2 regions of the Candidatus Villigracilis sp. genome follow, and region 1 is predicted to be linked to the other one. Evidence: riboswitches for the same ligand, from Rfam matches in the RefSeq annotation. Region 1 holds a riboswitch; the other holds the start of a gene.
The links. Region 1 has a riboswitch for cyclic di-GMP ahead of AC14M5_RS10380 (sortase, YLP family). Riboswitches for the same ligand answer to the same signal wherever they lie in the genome.
Positions count from the first base shown of each region.

Region 2: another riboswitch for cyclic di-GMP. It lies ahead of AC14M5_RS03765 (hypothetical protein); the one in region 1 lies ahead of AC14M5_RS10380 (sortase, YLP family).

Region 1 covers NZ_JBXMTI010000066.1:2,334-10,105, reverse strand. Annotated here, with positions in the region: gene AC14M5_RS10400 (SCO1664 family protein) at 1-433, opposite strand, end outside; gene AC14M5_RS10395 (DUF3090 domain-containing protein) at 476-1,003, opposite strand; gene AC14M5_RS10390 (acyl-CoA mutase large subunit family protein) at 1,149-2,828, shown strand; gene AC14M5_RS10385 (MFS transporter) at 2,877-4,301, opposite strand; cyclic di-GMP riboswitch class I at 4,458-4,548, shown strand; cyclic di-GMP riboswitch class I at 4,633-4,721, shown strand; gene AC14M5_RS10380 (sortase, YLP family) at 4,795-5,418, shown strand; gene AC14M5_RS10375 (ribonuclease H-like domain-containing protein) at 5,623-6,843, shown strand; gene AC14M5_RS10370 (STAS domain-containing protein) at 6,877-7,281, shown strand; gene AC14M5_RS10365 (ferredoxin reductase family protein) at 7,351-7,772, shown strand, end outside.
Region 2 covers NZ_JBXMTI010000019.1:4,136-11,907, reverse strand. Annotated here, with positions in the region: gene recA (recombinase RecA) at 1-408, shown strand, start outside; gene AC14M5_RS03780 (NBR1-Ig-like domain-containing protein) at 433-996, shown strand; gene AC14M5_RS03775 (hypothetical protein) at 1,045-1,413, shown strand; gene AC14M5_RS03770 (CoA-binding protein) at 1,543-2,034, opposite strand; cyclic di-GMP riboswitch class I at 2,300-2,390, shown strand; gene AC14M5_RS03765 (hypothetical protein) at 2,536-2,898, shown strand; gene AC14M5_RS03760 (signal peptidase I) at 3,003-4,841, shown strand; gene AC14M5_RS03755 (hypothetical protein) at 4,838-5,233, shown strand; gene AC14M5_RS03750 (class I SAM-dependent methyltransferase) at 5,259-5,900, shown strand; gene AC14M5_RS03745 (hypothetical protein) at 5,887-6,759, opposite strand; gene AC14M5_RS03740 (DMT family transporter) at 6,991-7,772, shown strand, end outside.

The sequences.
Region 1 (7,772 bases):
CCTCAAAGAAAACATGGCTGCCTTTGCGGTCGGCGTTGTTGGCGAGCAGGTCGAATAAAACAACAGGGCGGAGTTTTTCCTTATCTTCAGCGGTAAAGTTGAAGTAGTGATATTCAACATCGTAATTAATGTACTGCTGCAATGAGCCGGGGCCGTGCGGGCCGTCTTCGCGGTAGATGGTGAATGGGACGTTGTGAAAACCAAGCGCTTCGCTTAAGTGATAGGCGGCGACTTCACGAAGGGCAAGCGTGTTATCGGGAAAATCCCAAAGCGGTTGTTCGCCTTTGCTCGGCTTATATACGGCGTGAAAAATTTCACCCTCGTGATGCACATCCACAAAGAAGGTGTAATTACTACCAAGCATGAACTGACCCTTGAGTTCGTATTCGCCGTGCGTGAGGGCGGACTTTATTTCGTTTGTTGATTCGGTCATGTGGGAAACGTTGTAACGTTCAAACGTTTGCACGTTGAAACGTTAGTGCATGTGCCCGTTCTTCTTTGGGCAGAAGTGTCCTTCGGGCTCCATTGGCTGGCCGCATTGTGGACAGAGCGGGCGACCACGCGAGGCAACATCCTGTCCCCAACGAGCTAACATGCGTAGTTGTGTGCGTGTGGCCCAAAAGCGGACTTGCGCCGCAGAGTCGGGTTCGGCATCTTCGCCGAGCAATTCCTTGGTGAAGATCACAACGCGATCACGGTCTTTATCATAGCCGAGTCCAATTTCACCGGCGCGGAAGAGCGGGTCAACGGGTGGGTTGATGCGCATGACCTGTTCCACATAATCACCGGAGGCTTCTTCAAGGTCTGGATATTGCTGACCTATCTGGCCCAGGAATTGTTCAATACCAATGGCCAGCGACAATAACTGCGCCTTTTCAATAATGATCGTAATAGTTCGAGTGTCTTGATAGGCTTGCAAATAAAAGACACGCTGGCCGGGTTTACCGATTGCATCTGCTGTGATATGGTCACAGGGGTCTACGTCAATTTCAAAGCGTGGCATAATTTACCTTTATAAAATCGAGTATACCAGAACGACCCCCACCCTGCCCTCCCCCAAATGCGACGAACTTCAGTCGCATTTGGGGGAGGTGCCGCTTCAGCGGCGGAGGGGGTTATAATCCCAACAACTACCCAAAGGAGTTGACATGTACGATAAAAATAAACTCGACGAGTTAAAAGCTTCCCTGAAAAAGTGGGAAGAGACTTCACTAAAGAAAGCTTTATCACAATTACCTGAACGCGCCGACGAATTTATTACCACCTCCTCCGAACCGATCAACCGACTCTACACTCCGCTCGATCTGGCGGATATGGATTACGCCTCTTCACTTGGACTTCCAGGTGAGTACCCCTACACAAGAGGAGTCCACCCGACGCTTCACCGCAGCAAATTGTGGACGATGCGCATGTTCGCCGGCTTCGGCACTGCGGAGGAAACCAATGCACGCTTCAAATACCTGCTGGAACAGGGTCAGACAGGCCTGAGCATTGCCTTCGACCTGGCCACGTTAATGGGCTATGACACCGATCAACCCGAAGCGCTGGGTGAATTCGGCAAATGCGGTGTGGCGATCTCTTCCTTGAAAGATATGGAAATTCTACTGGATGGGATTCCACTCGATAAAGTTTCCTCCAGCATGACCATCAACTCGCCTGCCGCGATCATCTGGGCCATGTATCTGGCCGCCGCAGAAAAGCAGGGACTGCGTCTCGATCAACTGCGTGGCACAACCCAGAACGATATTCTGAAGGAATTCATCGCGCAAAAGGAATTCATCTTCCCGCCCGAACCGTCCATGCGACTCGTTGTCGACACGATGGAATTCGGCGCGCAGAAAGTGCCGCAGTGGAATACGATCTCGATCAGCGGATATCACATCCGCGAGGCGGGGTCAACGGCCGCGCAGGAATTAGCGTTCACACTGGCGGATGGGCTTGAATACGTCCGCTGGGGAATTGCGCGCGGCATGGATGTGGATGATTTCGCTCCGCGTTTATCCTTCTTCTTCAACGCTCATAATGATTTCTTCGAAGAGATAGCCAAATATCGCGCGGCCCGCCGCATTTGGGCGCATGAAATGCGTGAGACATTCAAGGCAAAGAATCCGCGTTCGTGGCTGCTGCGTTTCCATACACAAACGGCTGGCGTTTCATTAACTGCACAACAGCCTGAGAATAACGTAGTGCGCGTTGCAATTCAGGCGCTCGCTGCCGTTTTAGGTGGCACTCAAAGTTTGCATACCAATTCAATGGACGAAGCTTTGGCATTGCCATCGGAACATTCCGTAACAATTGCCCTGCGCACGCAGCAGATTATCGCTGAAGAATCTGGTGTGGCGAATACGGTCGATCCGCTGGGTGGAAGCTTCTTCGTGGAGGAACAGACCAACCGCATCGAGCAACAGGCCTATGATTACTTCGCCCGCATTCAGGAATTAGGCGGCGTGATTCCCGCCATTGAAAAGGGATTCTTCCAGGGTGAAATTTCAGACGCGGCGTATCGCTATCAGCGTGAGATTGACAAGGGCATCCGCAAGATCGTGGGTGTGAACGCCTACGCAGAAAAGAAACCGCTTTCCATTCCGATCCTGAGGATGGACCCGGATGGCTACAGTCGGCAGGTGGCGCGCTTGAGTGAACTCCGCAAGACGCGAGATAGCGGACGAGTTGGTCAAACTCTGGATAAATTACGAATTGCCTGCGAAGGCACAGAGAACACCATGCCGTATATCATGGAATGCGTCCATGCGTATTGCACATTGGGCGAGATCATTGGGGTGATGACGAAGGTGTTTGGGAAGTACGAAGAGCCGACGATGATATAAAGCCTCAGGCTGTAGAGTCAACTGTCAGTTAAGAAAGAGCGGAGAATTTTATTCCGCTCTTTCTTTTGCTTCTTCGCGTTTTGTTTTCAGCAATTTTTGAATCCGCGTATATTTTTCGCGTGAGAGCGGATACGACCAGGCGAGAATGACTGTACCCATAACAATCGCCACACTGATGAAGGAAACCATCAAGCGAATTGAAAGAAGCGCCGAATTGGGCTGAGAGAACTGAGTCACATCTGCGGGTGGAGATTGATAGCCAGACCAGCCCAGAACCTGCAAAGTAATAAAGATAACCCCCGCGCCCGTCAACTTGCGGATCAGGGTGCGGATGCCGTAATAGATGCCCTCCTGCCTACGGCCTGTGCGGAGTTCATCCCATTCGATCACATCGGGCAAAATGGAATCAGGCAAAATGTACGCAGCAGAAACGCCAATGCCTGCCAACCCAGCGATGATCAGCAAATAGGTGACCTCGCCCGGTTGAATGGTGAAGATCATGGCCTGCACGATGATCCATATAGACATGCCAACGATATAAGCCTGTATCTTGTTGTATTTCCTTGCGAACCATAACCAGAAAGGCACGAATAAAATACAGACCAGCATTAGCACCCCAAAGAAGGCAGACTCAAGCGCGAGGTCAAACCCAAAGATGGTGATCTTTGCCAGCAAATCTCCCTGGGCTATCCAATATAATAAAAAGAATGGGAAGCTGATGACTACCATATCCACTGCGGACCAGTTAAACATGTAAATGCCGGCCGCATAGCGGAAGGGCACATTCTGCCAGGCCAGGCGCAAGGTTTCTCTGAAAGGAATTGATTCCTGTTCCACGGATGCAAAACGTTCCTTCACGAACCAGCCAATGAAGAAAAGTGGAAGCGAGCCTACCGCGCCGAAAACGGCACCTGCTAGCAAAAATCCCTGTTGTTGCGAGCCGCCACCAATGATGACCGCATCCACGATCATGGGCGCGGTCATTACAACGGTGAGAGCGGCCAATAATTGAAAGACCGTGCGAAAGCTTGAAAGCGAAGTGCGCTCGTCATAGTCCTGAGTCAGCTCGGGGGTTAAGGAAAGATACGGTACAGCCACGAGGGTGGTCAATGTATCCGAGATCATAAAGGCCAGAGTCACATAAATGAGCAGGCCGATCTGGCTGTCCCAATTGGGCGCAGACCAAAGCATCACGAAGCTCAGGCCGAATGGAAAGGCAAACCACAAGAGGAACGGGCGGCGGCGTCCGAGTTTTGATTTCATGCGATCACTCAAAGTGCCAATGATGGGGTCATTGACAGCGTCCCACACGATTCCCACGAGTGCGCCAAGGGAGGCAAGCCGTGGTTCGATGCCGACCACGTCCGTGAGGTACAAGGCATAAAAGATCGAACGCATCATGCCAATGCTGGCAATCCCCCAGTCACCAGAACCGTATAAAAGTTTTAACCAAATAGGAAGTTTATGTTTCATACCAACCAATAATTCTAATTAATGAATTCGCGCAAGTGTAGCATGGAATGTCAAACAAGAAAGCTAACTGTAAGGTTTACAGTTTTATATGGTGTTAGTAGGGAAAATACCCATGACGATCCTGCCAACCTTCCCTTATATTTGAAGCAAGAAAGCAATCGAAAATGGCAAACCTGTTGAAAAGCAGAGACGCAAAGCCACGGGTCTAAAGTTGTGGAAACACGATCATGATCGCCAGGCCGCCGAAAATCACATAGTGTATTGTGTTTTCATCCGCGGACCTGGCTGACAAGCAGGTCCGTTTTGTTTTCTGAACATTAAAAGTGGATCGTATCGATAACGGCAAACCCGTCGAAAGGCGGGGACGCAAAGCTATGGGTCTAAAGCCAAACCAACGGCCATGACCGCCAAGCCACCGAAAACGAGCCTCCACAACCTTCAGCACAACATAAATTGTGCGAAAGGTCTGGATGCTCTGATGAAGGAGTTTCTCATGGCATCCAGAAATCAGCACGCACAATTAAAGAACCGAAAAGTTTCCCTTGCATTTTTACTAATCCTGCTCTGCGCACTTGCGCTCCCCACACAGGTATATGCAAAGGAAAATACAACCACCCTTCCAGTACTGTCGGACTTCATTGAATCCGTCAAAGATGGGAGCATCAATACGCTGCGCGGCATTTATGTTGAGAACGTTATGGCGTACACTGTTCTTCAACAGCCAAGTGGGAAACCAGGGTATGTATCCACTCTCAGTTATGTAACAACCCAATTCAAAATGGCCACCAGTTACGGCAACATCGGCCTGCTGGCACACAACTACCTGGCAGGCGCAACTTTCTCACAATTGAAAGCGGGCAACACCATCACCCTTATTTACGGTGACGGGCATACTCAAAGTTTCCTGGTGGAAAGCATTTTGCAATATCAGGCCCTCACCCCGCTCAGCCCCTACAGCAGTTTCGTGGATCTTTCAACACAGACCACCTTTACCGCTGAAGAAGTATTCAACAAAGTTTATCGCGGCGACTATCACCTCACCCTGCAAACCTGCATCGCAAAAGATGGCAACCTCAGTTGGGGCAGATTATTCGTCATCGCAAAACCGATCAAGTAATATAAGCACTTTAGATGCTCAAGCCGCTGTCCTTTGCGAAGCATCCTGTGGACGGCGGCGTTTCCCTGGCGCCACCCACCAGGGCAGGCGTGTGAGTACATCTTGCGCCGTCCTCGGCGCAAGGAGCGTTTGCCTTACATGTTTTATATACACACGCCAATAGGCTTTAAAACATGGAGCGATATTTGGGGATAAAATAGACGCATGTCATCGCTTGCAGATAAACTGAAATCCCTGGGTGTGAAGACGGGCAGTTCGCTTCCCCCTCCGCCCCAGGTTGAGAGCCACACAATTGACTCTGTTGTGACTGGCAGCTATTTCCCTACCCCTCGCGGCGAAGCCTTCGTCACCGAGCAGGTCTTTGACATAGATTACCTGCACGGGAAAACATCCCCCTACTCATCATTCCCTCTTTCCTTAATTTCACAATGGGCAAACGACACGCGCATGGCGGAATTGCCCATCAGCAAATTCGCATTTCTGGATACCGAAACATCGGGCATGTCCGGCGGCACCGGCACGTACGCCTTCCTCGTAGGCGCCGCGCGCTTTGTGGATGACAAATTCGTACTACAACAATTCTTCCTGCGTGACCCATCTGAAGAACCCGCTATGCTCGAAGCGCTGATCAACTTCCTCGCACCCTGTGAGGGATTGGTGACTTTCAACGGAAAGTCATTCGATGCACCACTGCTCGTTACTCGTTATTCGTTACACAGAATCCCTGTCCCTTTCAAAGGCTATGCCCATCTTGACCTGCTTCCACTTGCAAGGCGCTTGTGGCGAGATAGGCTTCCCTCGCGTGCCTTGAAATATCTCGAAGAACATGTGTTGGGTTTCACCCGTGCATCGGAGGAAGTACCGGGTTATGAAATCCCCTGGCTTTATTTTGATTACCTGCGCACTGGGGATGCCCGTCCTTTAGGTGGCGTGTTCTATCACAATGCCATGGATGTAGTGGCGATGGCGGCTTTGCTGGGTCACGTCAGCGAGTTGTTGGCCGACCCATACAATGGCCGCGTGGAGCACGGACTCGATTTCATTGCGCTCGGCAAATTATATGAGGACCTTGGCCATTGGGATGAAGCCGCCCGTCTGTTCGAGCGTGGACTCGAGCTTGGGTTGGAGGAAGCAGATTTCGGCGTGGCAGTGAAGCGTTTATCCACTTTGCAAAAGAAGCGTGGGGATATAGACCAAGCCCTGCGTTTGTGGGAAGAGGCCGCGCACAAAGGTCACATCTATGCTCATATTGAACTGGCGAAATATTACGAACATACATTGCGCGATGTAAAGAAATCCATCAAATGGGCGAAATCAGCCCGCAAGGAAGTTGAAAAGGCAGACCTGCCCGTATGCATCCGTAAACATTGGTTGAACGAAATTGACCACCGCCTGGCGCGGTTGGAGCGTAAAGCGGGTTTATAATTGGGTATCACTCTATAGGAGGAGGAGCCTACGATGCAAATTACTGTTTCAAAAGAAAAGGGGAACATCACCATTCTGAAGCTTGCAGGCCAATTGGATGGGCAGACCTATCAGGATCTGATCATGAAAGCCCAGGAGGTCTTTAACGCGGGTTCAAAGCATATCATCCTGGATATGAGCGAGTTGACTTATATCTCAAGTGCTGGGTTGGTTTCGCTTCACACGATTGCACTTCTATTGCGCGGTGAAGCATTGCCCGACCCCGAGCACGGGTGGACCGCACTAAAATCCATGGATAAGGCACGCGACGAGGGTGTGCAAAAGAACGTCAAACTTCTTAACCCGCGCCCGGAGATCGTAAGCGTGTTGGACATGGTTGGTTTCTCCGCGTTCTTTGAAGTTTTTACCGATAAACAAAAAGCGCTCGAATCTTTTTAGAAGAAAGTTCTTCAACAGCGATGCAGTTAACTGCATCGCTGTTGATTCATATATATCGAGGTTGCAAAAATGAAACGAAATTTGGGAAACCTGGTCATTATTCTTCTGGTGGTCTTAACCGTTGTAGTCTGGTTCGTCTTTCCACCTGAGCGCGAGGGCGTGGAAAATTATGAGCGCTATCACTTTGGCATGACGCTCGGCTCGATGGTGATCGTGTTAATGTCTTTTTCCTTATTCCTCTCCACGCGGCCAAAATGGGCGGAACCTTACTTCGGCGGCCTGGATAAGATGTATATGACGCATCGCCATACCTCCACCAGCGCCTTCCTTCTGATGTTTGTGCACTTGCTGACCGTCCCCATATCCATTATGAATTTACACCTCGGCAATTACCTGGCTATGATCGCATTTTTAGGGATCATAGCCATTGTGTTGCCCACGCTTGCGCCGCGCATCCCGTTTTTGAACAAGCTCGCGGGGAATGACTATAA
Region 2 (7,772 bases), on a different contig from region 1:
GCCTCCGTCCGCCTCGATGTGCGCCGCATTCAATCCATCAAAGTCGGCGAAGAAGTCATCGGCAATCGCACCCGTGTCAAAGTGGTCAAGAACAAAATGGCGCCGCCTTTCCGCACTGCCGAGTTTGACATTATGTTCAACGAAGGCATCTCGAAATCTGGTGATGTGCTTGACCTCGCCACCAAGTTTGAAGTCCTCACCAAGCGCGGCGCCTTCTTCTCTTATGGCGATATCCGCATCGGCCAGGGACGCGAGAATGCCAAAGATTACCTGCGTGCCAATCTTGATATGATGAACGAGATCGAAGGCATCATCCGCCAGAAAGCGCTCAGCGGCGAGATCGCCCTTCCGCTTGACCTTGGCGCTGAAGTAGCCGAAGAGGCCGGTGGTACTGAAGAAGAAGCATAAAGTAAAATAAATGGACACGGTAACGTGTCCATTTTTATTATGACGAAGAATCGCTTCTCACTTAGCCGACAACTGATCCTGCTCACAAGCATTTTCTTCTTTTATGCCTGTGCCCCTCAAACTACACCGACGCTGTTCCGCCCGCCGACTTCCATCCCGCCCACACAGCCGCTATCCACAACCACGCCCATACCTGCGTTATTCACGCCTGCTCCCACATTTACTCTCACCCCAACTGCTACACCGGGCCCTTGCATAAATGACCTCGATTTTATTGATGATGTGACAGTAGATGACGGTACATCTTTTCTCCCTGGCGCAGCCATTGATAAGCAATGGCTGGTGCAAAACAGCGGAACCTGCGGCTGGGATGATACTTATCGCTTGAAGTGGGTGGGAGGCTATCCCCTCGGCGCAGGAGAGGAACAATTGATCTACCCCGCCCGAGCAGGGACTCAAGCTACGCTGCGCATCCTCTTCATCGCCCCCGCAGAGCCAGGTTCTTATGTGACCTCCTGGCAAGCAGTTGATGCTGATGGAAACGTCTTTGGTGATCCGATCTTTATGCAGGTTGTGGTCACACCATAGTTTGCTCCATCCGGGATCAAGTTCCTAATGGCGCGTGAAGGAGTATCTATGCCATCTCAAACCGAATTCCCCATCATCTTTGAAAATCTCAAATCCATTCTCGAACCTTACGCCAAAAAGCTGAATGTCAAATCAGATGCAACGGAAGTTTATTATCTCGAAGGCGGATACAGTGAGAAATGGAAGAAGGACTTATTCTTCGCCTCAACACAAGTGAAAAAGAATTATGTCTCTTTTTATCTCATGCCAGTCTACATGTATCCCGATCTATTGAAGGACATCTCCCCTGAACTCAAGAAACACATGCAGGGAAAATCCTGCTTCAATTTTAAGAAGGTCGAAAAACCCCTGTTCGACGAGTTAAGTCAACTCACGAAGCAGGGATTTGAAAGATTCATGAAGGAAGAGTATTCATAATCATGTCATTGCGAGGAGCGCCCTTGCTCTTTGCGACGAAACAATCCCCAACGAGGCAAAGGAATTATTTTGTCAGGCTAAAGCCTTCCTCGCAATGATGGGACTGAGATAACTGTTTTTTGCGAGCCCTTAATTCACGCTCATAAAGCCGAACATTTTCCACATGCCGCGCATCATCGCATGACCGAAATCTGGCTTTAGGTATTGGTTCGGGCATGAGCCGGGAATGACCGCGATCCCATTGGCTTTGCACATCTCTACAGCAGAAGGGGAGACGCTGGTCATGCTTGCCGCGAGACCGGGCTTGGTGCCCATCATGCAGTGCATCCATACATGTTTGATGCCCATATCTACGCATTGTTGAATGATCTGGTCAGTTACCTTCGGGCTGGTAAGAATAAAGACTGCATCTACTTTTTCAGGGATGGATTTTAGGTCGGGGTAGCAAGTGTCCCCTTCAAAAGAAGATATGTGCGGGTTTACTGCATAGACTTGATAACCACTTTCCTTGAATTTTTTATAATTCAGATTGCAACCTGTCTCGCGCTTATCCGATACACCCACAACGGCGATCTTCTTCTGCGCGAGGAAATCCTGAACCATATTATCGAGTTTTGACATAAGAATTCTCCTTTAATGAAAAATCGAAGCCATGTGGCTTCGATCAAATTGAAGATGATGATCCAATATTTTGCTCACAAGGAAAATTATACGTAATCGAGATTCATAAACAAGATGACGAACATCACTTTGTGTGGTCATAAGGCCAGACCACTTTACCTATGAAGTGAGACAAACAATCGCCTTACCAAACTGCAAATGTTTAACCTGTTGCAATTATTTTGCAAGGTCTATTTATTTTTTTCAATGTTATATTGACAACAACATCCGATAAAGGCAAAACCGGTGAAAGCCGGTGACGCAAAGCCATGGGTCTACCGTCACTACAAAGTGACCACGACCGCCAGGCCGCCGAAGATCACAAAATTCTTTTTGTGTATGTTTGGCCTGGCTTACCACAAGTCAGGCTTTTTTATTCGGATGGCTGATCAACCTTCAAGAAGTTCGTTCCACTAGCGCAGACCCGCTTCCATGTGGATCTGCAAAACAAGGAGAAAAGCCATGTTACGCAATTTCAAGATCCTGTTCGTTGTGCTCGTCATAGCCATCATCTCAGTCGCCTCTTATGCTTTTGCTGCGGCTAACACTGTCCCAGCCACAAAAGCTGGTGATGGTCTGGGAGTGGTCAGCGGTTACACAATTACCAGTGTTGTGTACACTTTGAATGGGACCGATCCATCCACACTGGATAGCGTCGCATTTGACGTGGGTGCTGCGGCTACAGTTGTAAAAGTCCAACTTGTGGCCACAACTGGTTCCTGGTATGCCTGCACTCTCGGCACCGGCACAACCTGGTCATGCACTACCACCGGTCTCGATGTTTCGACCATAAACCAGTTGCGTGTGGTAGCCGCCAGCAACTAGTTCTGATGACCAATTAATGAAAGAAGCAGGCCTGCTCCGATGGAAGAACCCGTCTCGAAGATTGGCGGGAGAACGCCGCGAGCAGGCCTGTAATTTTATAGATAATGAAACCCATTAGTAAACGCTCGACCACTCTTGTTACGCTATTATTCCTTTTCATTGTATTCATCTTTGTAATTGCATTTGCGCCAACTAATTTGGGCGGCTCAGTCACGTATGTCATCGTCAACGGCAACAGCATGGAGCCGAACTTTCATCTCGGTGATCTAATACTCGTTCGAACGGAATCAACTTACAGGGCGGGGGATGCGGTCACCTATCAAAATGCAGAAATGGGTGCTTTTGTCTTCCATCGCATTATTGGCACTGAGTTGGATCGCTTCATCCTTAAAGGTGATAATAATTCCTGGCTTGATTCTTATCAACCAACGCAGGATGAGATCATTGGAAAATTATGGGTGCATATCCCGAAACTTGGCAAGGCCATTGAATGGGTACGTGAGCCGCTGCATATTTCGCTTACAGTTGCTTTGCTCGGAGGTGTCTTGATGTCTGGCGTGATCGCAAAACCATCCAAACGTAAAAAGGAAAACAATAAGCCGTTGACGAACTTTAGAGCAAGGTCTGAAGGCTTGTTGTATGCGGCTGGGTTTCTCAGCCTGGCTTTCCTTGCTTTGGGTATTCTCGCTTTTACACGTCCGTTGAATCGCCCCGCCGAAAATATTCCATATCAACAAGAGGGTTATTTTTTCTACTCGGCCACGGGCACGCCCGGTGTTTATGATTCCGATGTGCTGCATTCGGGGGAGCCTGTCTTCCCAAAATTGACTTGCTTTCTTAACATCGGTTTTACCTATAATATGATCGGAAATGCTGTGCAGGGAATGACAGGCAATCAAAGTATGGTGGCTCGTATTATGGATGAGCAAAGCGGATGGTTTCGCACGATCCCTTTGAATTCGGGCGCTTCGTTTAATGGCAATTCATATTTCACGATGACCACTCTTGACCTGTGCCAGGTGGAGTCTCTGGTAAACCTGGTGGAGCAGGAAGCTGGTTTGCATTCCAGTTCTTACACTTTGGAGATCGTTACAAATATTGCACTTACTGCAACGGTTGCGGGGCAACAGATCAACGATACCTTTGACCCAAAGCTAGTATTCAAATACGACAAGGTGCATTTCTATCTCGCTGCGGACGAATCACAGCAGGATCCTTTGCGGTCTTCGAAACAAAGTATTGCAAGCGGTTCTGAAACACGGGTAAACACCATTTCCTTATTGGGCTTGAAGCCGCCCGTTTGGGCAGTGCGCTTCATCTCCCTGCTTGGGCTTGGGTTTGCGCTATTTGGTATTATCTTTGCTGGCAGCAATGTGTATCGCACCGCCAACCAGAGTCAGGAGGCGCTCATCCGCTTCAAGTATGGCTCCATGCTGGTGGATGTTTATGAGCAAAATATCGCGCCGTCTTTATCGGTGATCGATGTGGCGACGATTGATGATCTCGCCAGGCTTGCCGAGCGGCATGGCACGATGATCCTGCACATGACACAGAATTTTTTACATTATTATCTTGTCCAGAGCAGCGGCACGACTTATCGCTATGTGATCACCACTGGCAGGAAGGGTGTTGCGGATCATACACAAGTTGACGACGTAGAAATTAAGCACATAACAAGTGCATTTGAAGAACGTGTTGTTGAACCTGCGCCCATTCATGCCGAGCCAATTAGCTCCAAGGTCGTTGATGAAGAAAAGAAAACGAGTAATCCTCCTCCACCTGTAAATGAAATGCCAGCTCCTGTTGCTTATGCCAGCAAGAATAAGGCTGCCAATCTGAAACCAGTCCGTGAAGAAGTAATGGAATATGCCATCCATACCGGTGAAATTGGATTTACATTGACTCAGCCTGAGACGGAGATATTAAGGAAGATCAAATTATGACTATACCCCGTCCGCTTCAACTGCTGACCTTTGGGCTGGTTGCGCTAATATTATTTACCTCGGTGACGGCTGTTGCCGCCACCAATACCATTCCAGTTACGCGGCTTGATCATGTTGTATCGTCCGTCAACATTAATAGCTTCAAGCCTTCAGCTTGCTCAGGCTTATCCCTGACCAACCTCGCTACTGGCTCAGGCACATTGACCGGTACCACAGGCAATGACCTCATCCTCGCCAGCTCTGGCGTAGACACGATTGACGGCCTTGGCGGAGATGATTGCATCCTCGGCGGCGGCGGAGATGACACCATCACTGGCGGTGATGGGAATGACGTGTGCCTGGGCGGTCCTGGAACCGATGTTTTTACTACTTGCGAGGGGGAGATTCAATAAGTATTAAATGATATAGAATAAAGCGATGAGCATTCAAAACGCATATAACGAGTGGTCAGGGATCTACGACTCAAACGAAAACCTGACCCGTGACCTTGATCAAAAAGTGACTCGCGAGACTTTCGCGGGTCAGCATTTCGAATCCATCCTTGAGCTTGGGTGTGGGACAGGCAAGAACACCGCCTTCCTCGTCCAAATTGGGAGGCAGGTTCATGCCCTCGATTTTTCGCAGGGCATGATCGAGAAGGCCAAAGAAAAAGTCAAGGGGGAGAATATCCGCTTTGACATGGCAGACTTAACGAAACGCTGGCCTTGTGAAGATAATGCTTACGACCTCATTACCTGTAATCTTGTGTTGGAGCACATCGCAGACTTGTCCCATATCTTTTCAGAAGCCACGCGGACATTATTGCCAAAAGGCAAATTTTTCATCAACGAACTACATCCCTTCAAACAATACAAAGGGGTAAAGGCAAGGTTCGAAAGGAATGATGAAACAATAGAGGTGGAGGCATTTGTCCATCACATTTCGGAGTTTATCAATGCGGCCATGTCCAATGGCTTGAAATTGGTAAAGATAAACGAATATTGGCATGAAGAAGACCAGGATAAGCCGCCAAGAATCGTCTCCTTTATGTTTGAGAAAGTCGATGTTATTCAGGTATAACTCTGACATACTCGCCGATCTTATCTCCAAACCACCCGCTAACCAGATGATATAGCGCGTACAGTTCCAGCGCGAAGGGCAGATAGCCGCCATAACCGAGCAACGGCATTTCAAAGATGTGCAGCCAGTTACCCCAGGGGACGTGATAGATCCATTTCGGATACGAATAATAATTCCACATCTCCCAAAAGAAGGCGGTCAGCAATACACCCAGCCAGAGTGAAATGACCGGACGCCAATCGCCTTTCGCCGTCCACTGGGCGAGCGAGCGATTTCCGAGCCAGATATTGATGGGTTCAAGAATAAAGTAGAGGGATAGCCAGATGAACGGAAAGAAGATTTTCGGGTAGATCAACATCAAGGCGAGCATGATCCAGCCGAGGGCGAAGAAGGAAACGGTTGTCCTTTTATCCGTACCAATTACGGGACCGCGGGTAAGTCGTTTAACAAAATCAAAGCTCGCGAAGAATTCTGCACTCCCAAATACGGCGGGGATCACAGTTGTGAAGCTCAAGGTTGTCCAAAAGAAATATTGTAGTGGTGTGAATATCTCGGCACCGCTGTAGGTCCAGTTTTGGGTGCGGAGGTTGAGCAGTTCGAAGATCCACCACACGGGCGCGGAGACGAGGAACAAGCCGATGTATTTTCGCGGACTCCGCATGAGCAGAGAAGTGCCCGTGCGCCAGAAGACCAATCCATCCATGCCAAGGCAATGCCCAAACCACAGCGGGAAGAAACCCCAATGCGTGCGCGGGCCTGTCAACGTCCAATTGAGGATCCAGAAAACGATGATGAGACTCAGTCCGAGCCAGCCATGCAAAGGGACTTTGAATTTTTGGTTCTTGAAATTGGTTGCCATGCCCCAAGTTTACACTGAGAATGTGAGGTGTCAGGCTTTCCTTATTTCCCCACTATCCCTGATCAGCGAATACCCAAACCGAAATGGAAGATAACGTGTTATTGCCATTATCGCTTGCCTCATAACTAAACTTTTTGGCACAAATTGCGGCTAAGATATTACAACCTTGATTTAGCAAATTATGCGATACGCTGTAAATGTTTTGTCTTTTACTGGTAGAAAGGAAATGAAATGAACGGCGTGACTTCCAAACAAGATGTGACAATTGTTTCCAGCCCCGACAAATTAACCCTGTTGGCTTACCTATTCATCGTATTATTTGCGGGCTCGAACTTTGTCGCGGTCCGATTTACAGTGGCAGAATTGCCGCCTTTTTGGGGAGCAACCATCCGCTTTGCGGCGGCGGCGCTCATATTCTGGGGGATCGTTCTTTTGCGAAGGAGTCCTTTTCCCGATAGGCGCACACTGCTTGGAATCCTTCTTTATGGCCTTCTGAGCATTGGTGCAAGTTATGCATTTTTATATTGGGGGCTGCAAAGCATTCCTGCCGGGCTGACATCGGTCTTTATTGCGCTCGTGCCTTTGATGACCTTCTTTTTCGCATTCTTTCACGGTATTGAGTCGTTTCGCTGGCGCGGATTAATCGGCGGCTTCCTTGCTCTGGCAGGCATAGCCTATGCGTTCTTCGAACAGCCAGGCGGAGCGCTTCCGGTGCTTTCGGTGCTCGCGATCATTGCGGGCGTCGCGTGCATCGCCGAATCGACTGTGGTTATAAAAATGATCCCGAAGAGCGATCCATTTGTTACCAATGCATTGGCGGTGACAGTAGGCGCGCTGACTCTGGTTATTCTGTCCCTCATCGCGGGCGAATCATGGACTCTGCCGACCCAGAGGGCTACGTGGATATCCATTGTCTACCTGATACTGTTCGGTTCAGTGATCATGTTTTATCTGTTTCTTTTCGTTGTCAGGCGCTGGACGGCTTCCGCAACTTCATTTCAATTTGTGCTTAT